DNA from 2 places in the Peribacillus sp. NPDC097264 genome. Region 2 is predicted to be linked to the other one. Evidence: riboswitches for the same ligand, from Rfam matches in the RefSeq annotation. Region 2 holds a riboswitch; the other holds the start of a gene.
The links. Region 2 has a riboswitch for cyclic di-AMP ahead of ACQKL0_RS19785 (cation:dicarboxylate symporter family transporter). Riboswitches for the same ligand answer to the same signal wherever they lie in the genome.
Positions count from the first base shown of each region.

Region 1 (3,418 bases), on a different contig from region 2:
AGACAAATCCTATTTCCACCACAAACATGACTGGATTTCGTGCCATGGCTCTGGGATTCATTTTTTTGAAAGCATCTTTTATTGCTTCAAAAAGCATTTCATTATTTACTTTTCCATTACGCATCGTATTCATCTGTACTACTCCTCTTCATCGTTTATCTAATCGTTAACCATTCTGCGACAGGTCCTAGGGTAATCACTGGGAAGAAAGTCAAAGCTCCAATAATTAAAACCGTACATAAAAGAATGACAAGGAATGTAGGATTATCTGTTTTAAATGTACCCATCGTCTCTGGGACACGTTTTTTAGCAAGTAATGATCCAGCAACAGCAATCATCGCTATCATGGAAAAATAACGGCCAAACAACATGACCAAACCTGTGGAAATGTTCCAAAAAGGTGTATTATCCCCTAAGCCCTCGAAACCAGAACCGTTATTGGCTGCAGCTGAAGTAAACTCATATACAATTTGAGAGAGCCCATGGAAACCTGGATTTGAAATGGCCGATGTCCCCATCTGTGCCGTTAGTGCAATAGCAGATGGTACCAAAATGATTAACGGATGTAGAAGGATTGTCATGGCTATTAATTTCATTTCCGGCCCTTCAATTTTCTTACCTAAAAACTCTGGTGTACGCCCGACCATCAGTCCAGCAATGAATACAGCCAATATAGAATACATAAGAATGTTCATCGTGCCTACCCCATCACCACCAAATACACAGTTCAGCATCATCATGGCCAGTGGCGCTATACTCCCGAGCGGCGTCAGCGTATCATGCATATTATTAACTGAACCTGTAGTGGCAGCTGTAGTCACCGTTGTAAATAGGGCACTCTGAGCCACCCCAAATCGGACTTCTTTCCCTTCCAAGTTTCCACTCTCTTGTGAAAGGCCTATTGCCTCCAATTTGGGATTTCCATTTTGTTCACTAGCATAATTCACATTTAGGAAGACAAGCATCATGAGTCCCATTGCTGAAAATAAGATCCATCCTTGTTTGTTATTTTTCGCCATATATCCGAATGTTAATGGAAGGGCAGCAGGAATGAGAAACATCGATAAAATCTCTAATACATTCGTAAATCCATTAGGGTTCTCAAATGGATGTGCCGAGTTGACACCGAAGAATCCACCACCGTTTGTGCCAAGGTGCTTTATTGACTCCAATGCAGCCACAGGTCCTCTTGCAATATGTTGGGTGGCTCCCTCTAACGTAGTAGCCATTACCGTAGAACCAAGGGTTTGTGGCACCCCCTGGGATACCAGGACCAAACAGACAAAAATGGAGAGAGGCAGTAGCACCCGAGTGATGGAACGAATTAAATCTACATAAAAGTTCCCTAAACTCCTCTGACCGGTCACCCCCCTGAAAAAAGCGATGCATAAGGAAAGACCGGTTGCTGGTGTCGTGAACATCAAGAATATAATGACAACCATTTGTGATAAATACGAAAGTCCGGATTCTCCGCTATAATGCTGTAAATTGGTATTAGTAAGAAAACTTGCTGCCGTATTGAATGCCAATAACGGATCCATGTTGGCTATCTCGCTTGGATTGCCCGGTAAAACTCCCTGAAGCCGTACAATCATGTATGAGATGACAAACATGACTAAGTTACTTAGAAGTAATGCCTGTGCATATTGCTTCCAATTCATATCGAATTTCTTAATACCAGATATTTTAAGAATGCCTCTTTCTAACCACCCGAACATACGGTCTTGCCTCGTGGTTTCAAGGGAATATACTGTCGTTAAATATTTGGCCAATGGTACGGCTAGGATCACCATCAAAAACAACACCACACTGATTTGTAAAAAATCCATTTACATTTCCTCCGTTATCGTTCTATTAATATTTCTCTGGGTATAATAAAGCATGAATTAAATACACGGTAACCGCCCCGACAATAAGAATGAATAACATGTTATACTACTCTCCTTTTTTCGTTATAACTTTGTTACAAAAATGAATGAATCCATATAAAAGTAAAAAGGGTGTACCCATTAGAAAGATTGTTATAGCATCCATCCAAACCTTCCTTTCACCTTTTTAAATCTTTACAATTTACCTCTGGCGCGATCAGTGGAGAAATAGGTACCAAAAGAACACAAAAAATAGACCAATGCTTACCCCTTCTCCAATAGTCCGCATTGCATGGCTATCCTAGTTTCAAAAGTGAAAAAAGTGATTCACAATCCAAACAGGAATATTTGCAAAAGCAAACAGTATTAGTGGAGAAAAAGTACTCATTGGTCTACTTATCGCCTAGCAAGCTTTTCAGCGCTCTTTGCGATCTGTCTTCCAAGAAACCTTTTCATGTAATTATAGGCATAATAAAAAGACCTACTGAAATGACAGGTTGCTATTTTGCTACAAACACAACAAAAAAGCCTCCTGGATTAAGGTGGTCTTATGACCTCCTTCGCTTTAGCCGACGAAGTTAGCTGACGGGTAGGATGGCGAAAGAGTTCACATCCCTTCTGCAAATGCAGAATTAACCCCATAAATAGTGGGTCCTCCGTTCTCAATTACTTGAGATTTGGCCGATATCAAATTGTTATTGATGAGCATATTCTACGCTCATCAGTAAACCTTTGTAAACCTCATTAAAATTCCATATATTCGCAAATATATTCATATTTGACCATATACTTCCGTTTTTATAAGAAAAAGTATTATTTCCTCATTAATCCTATATATTTCTAATATTTTAATATATATACAAACTTGTATTGACAAAAACTTCAATCCAGCATTATGATGAATCCCATATACGATCGATGAAAAAAATCGGAGGCATTATGTTAAACCAAAAAAAGAAAATTGAAGCCGAAATTAGTGCAGCATTCATTAAATTCCAGCGTGATTTAATAGGCAGAGGTCCACAAGAAGTTAAAACCTACATTATTAATGACATGCTGATCACTCGTTTTAAAGGAGTCTTGACTGTCGAAGAAAAACACCTCGTCAGTCAGGATTCTGGAAAGAAGCTTGTAAAAAAAATGCGCTCTCTTCTACGTGAAATGTACAGTCAGGATTATGAAAAAATTGTCGAGGATCTAACAGGTTGTAAAGTCCTTTCTTCACACAGTGACATTAGTACCAAAACGGGTGAACGGATCGAAGTTTTCATAGTTGATAAGGATTTGGAGAAATACCTAGAAAATCTAAAATAAATGGGGTGAATTTAGCCGACATCGACTCAATTGGAAGAGGCATAAGCGTTGTTAATCAACGCTTATGCCTCCTCCTTCCTGTTTTACAATTTCTATCTAATTATCAGCAGCACTCCGTACTATAGAAGGGATACGCTTGACCCATCAATTAGACATACTATTGAGAGTGTTACGTACAATATGGAATGTTTAAGTTCATTTGAAAAGCCGGAAGTCTTAAAACTTTATAACCGTTT
Region 1 covers NZ_JBNNSR010000002.1:84,715-88,132, forward strand. The annotation lists gene kdpB (potassium-transporting ATPase subunit KdpB) at 1-133, opposite strand, end outside; gene kdpA (potassium-transporting ATPase subunit KdpA) at 156-1,829, opposite strand; gene ACQKL0_RS03090 (potassium-transporting ATPase subunit F) at 1,855-1,929, opposite strand; cyclic di-AMP (ydaO/yuaA leader) riboswitch at 2,421-2,561, opposite strand; gene ACQKL0_RS03095 (DUF2294 domain-containing protein) at 2,808-3,182, shown strand.
Region 1: linked by a shared signal. The riboswitch ahead of ACQKL0_RS03090 (potassium-transporting ATPase subunit F) and the one ahead of ACQKL0_RS19785 (cation:dicarboxylate symporter family transporter) in region 2 are both predicted to bind cyclic di-AMP.

Region 2 (3,418 bases):
TTGGGATCTTTGGGAACTCGAAAAATTTGCATTCGATAAATACTTTCATCAAGCCGACTCCATCCTTGATATTGGATGTAGTACAGGGAGGACGACCTTTGCTCTATACAAGAATGGGTTTCATCATATAACCGGACTGGACCCTTCACCCTCCAAGATTCAAGAAGCCCGGAAGTTTTCACAAGATGAAAATATGGAGATTCCATTCTTTCTTGGGAATGCCACGGAAATCCCTTTCAACGACTCGTCATTCGACCATGCACTCTTTTCCTTTCATGGTTTAATGAAGATCCCTCAACGAAAAAACCGCATTCTCGCTTTGAAAGAAATCAAACGCATACTTAGACCAGGAGGCCGTTTCCTATTCACCACACCGATTCGCGACAGTAATGAAAGGTATCTTAATTTTTGGGAACAGGAAGAAATGATTTGGTGTGATAGTAAACAGGATGAACGGCTATATGAGTTCGGTGATATCTTCACAAAGGGAAAGTCTCACCAAGAAGAGGCCTATCTTCATATCCCGAGTCAGCAGGAAGTCCTTGATTGCTTAGAAGAAGCCCAACTGACTGTTTTGGAAACCTTTCACCAAGATTCATTTAATGAAAGCGATATGGCTATGAACTTTTCCCCTGACTCCCATTTCTGGATCGTCCATCAATAAGTTACTTTCGACTTTCATCTGAATACAAAAAAACTCCAGAGTGCAATCACCCTGGAGTTTTGACTTATATTAAGAAGCCTGTTCGAGTTTTCCTTTTTCGGCAGGAGGGTTGAATTGACCTTCCCACTTGGAAATAACGATGGCTGCTAAAGAGTTACCAATAACGTTTACTACAGTACGACCCATATCAAGGATACGGTCAATACCTGCTATGAAGGCAAGTCCTTCAATTGGGATGCCCACCGTACCTAATGTTGCTAAAAGTACAACGAAGGATACGCCCGGTACACCGGCAATTCCTTTAGAGGTAATCATCAACACTAACATTAGCGTTATTTGCTCATAAGCACTTAGATGTATGCCGTACATTTGAGCAATGAAGATGGCTGCTAAAGCTTGGTATAATGTGGAACCATCTAGGTTGAATGAGTAACCAGTCGGAATAACAAAAGAGGTGATATGTTTTGGACAACCGGCTTTCTCCATCTTCTCCATGATTCTTGGAAGAACCGCTTCTGAACTTGCTGTGGAAAATGCTAAGATCAATTCTTCTTTCAAAATGGCAATTAACTTAAAGATACTGAAGCCTACAAATTTTGCAATGAGCCCCAGGATGACAACTACGAAGAAAATCATCGTTCCGTATACGGAAAGGGCTAACTTTCCTAATGGGATTAGTGATGATAAACCGAATTTAGAGATTGTCACACCGATTAGTGCAAATACCCCAATCGGAGCAAATTTCATAACCATATTGGTTAGATTGAACATACCTTCCGCAGCACCTTGGAAGAAACGGAATACTGGTACTCCTTTTTCACCGATAGCTGCAATGCTTAGTCCAAACAAGACTGAGAAGAAAATGATTGCAAGCATATCGCCTTCTACCATTGCTTTAATCGGATTAGATGGGACAATATGAACGATTGTATCTATAAAGGATTCGTGTTGCTTAGTTTCTGCTGTGTCAACATAAGTGGAAATATCCGTTTGTTCAAGCTCACCCATATTTACGCCCGCGCCAGGCTGAATAATATTGGCAGATAATAAACCTACGCCTATTGCAACTAGTGTTACTACTATAAAGTAGGATAGTGACTTGGCACCTAATTTCCCTACTGATTTAATATCGCCCACGCCTGCAACTGCAACAATAAGGCTAGAAACGATAATTGGAACGACGATCATTTTAATCATACGTAGGAAGATATCACCTAATGGTTGTAGATAGCTTTGTGCCGTCTCACTTCCATAAAATATAGCACCTACGATAATTCCCAGAATTAAACCAATGAATATTTGGCTTGCTAAACTCAGTTTGAATTTCTTCATTTAATTTCCTCACCTTCCATATAGTCTTTGATGTAAAAACATTTGTCTCGGTAAGGGAAACAAGATACTAATAAAAAGAGAAAAATTTTTCTGTATATTGAAAAACTTCTATCCTTACGCTTAAAAAAAAGACACCCTACGTGTCATTTTCCCTATTGGCGTGTTATTCACACATGTTCCCTCGAAGACGCTTACGGGGTTAGCTGTCGGGTTAGGAATCGGAAACACAATGGCCCTTTCATCTCTGAATTCACCCCTAGCGAATATAATCCGCAAAATTGGTTCCCCCGTTCTTTTTTATAAGATTAAGCGAGCTAACTTATATTAAAATATTATACTAAAAATATTAATCTGTAAATATATTTTCTTTCCCCACACTCCGAAAGTACAGAGGGGATTAAGAATATTGAGTGCTACGTGGGTTTACACTTATTGTTTAAATAGGTAATTAGTTTTAACAGTAAAAAATTATGGCCATTTTTGATTTAACTGAAAATTATTTTTCCAAAAATCCTAGTAAAATGTATCTAACTTTTTCCCTTTTGGATAGTTTCTTAAAAGTTGCAGAGTGAACCTTGTCCAATTTGAGCGGGGTAATGAAGTAAGAGTGGTTCTTCACTACCTTTTTCGGTTCTAAAAGGATGACATCTCCCACTGCTGGACCTTTAAGCATCTCTTGCTTCCCTTTTGCTTGAGCCCCTTTTGTAAAGTATTGTCGGTTCAAATGCCCTTTATTGGTCATTTTATAGACATGCGGCTGCTTCCGTTCATGTATCGCTTCTGTTGGAACAGTCGGGACTCCCTTCTTCACATTCGTTATAACGGTAAGGTCGACCTTTGAACCGTCTAATAGCGCTTCCTTATTCTCTGCTTCCGTTACAATTTCCGCTTCGAATGTATAGCGATTTTCATCCTTTAGGGTTGGCTCCTCTTTGGGATAAGGATGTATACGGCTGATGGTTCCGCCCAACCTCTTTTTCAAATCAGGAGAACTAGCTTTTATCTCCATCCCTACCTCTGCCTTCTTTAACTCTTCTTCAGAGAAGGAACCTTCGATGGCCATTTCTGCAGAAGCAATTGAAATAATCGGATTCGTTAAATTTTTATTGATCTTCTTCACGACACCATCCGCTTCACTTGTCGTCTCCACGGCATTGGTTTGCACCTCAATTGAGCTTAATTGTGCTTCTAGCATGACCACTTTTTCCTTCAAGCTATTTTTTTCAAGTTCCTGCTTGTACATCTCCTGCTCAATATTACTTTTAATTAAGTCTGAGGAAGAAGTGGTGATGTCTATATTTAGGTTCTTTTCTACTGTCTCATCGATAACCGTTTTGTTTGAATCCAGGGTCAGACCACTTTGATAAGCTTTCAACTTATTTATGTACTCATCAATTCCGACGATTTCTCCTTCGGTTGCAG
Region 2 covers NZ_JBNNSR010000019.1:26,292-29,709, forward strand. The annotation lists gene ACQKL0_RS19780 (class I SAM-dependent methyltransferase) at 1-664, shown strand, start outside; gene ACQKL0_RS19785 (cation:dicarboxylate symporter family transporter) at 734-1,996, opposite strand; cyclic di-AMP (ydaO/yuaA leader) riboswitch at 2,170-2,318, opposite strand; gene ACQKL0_RS19790 (efflux RND transporter periplasmic adaptor subunit) at 2,493-3,418, opposite strand, start outside.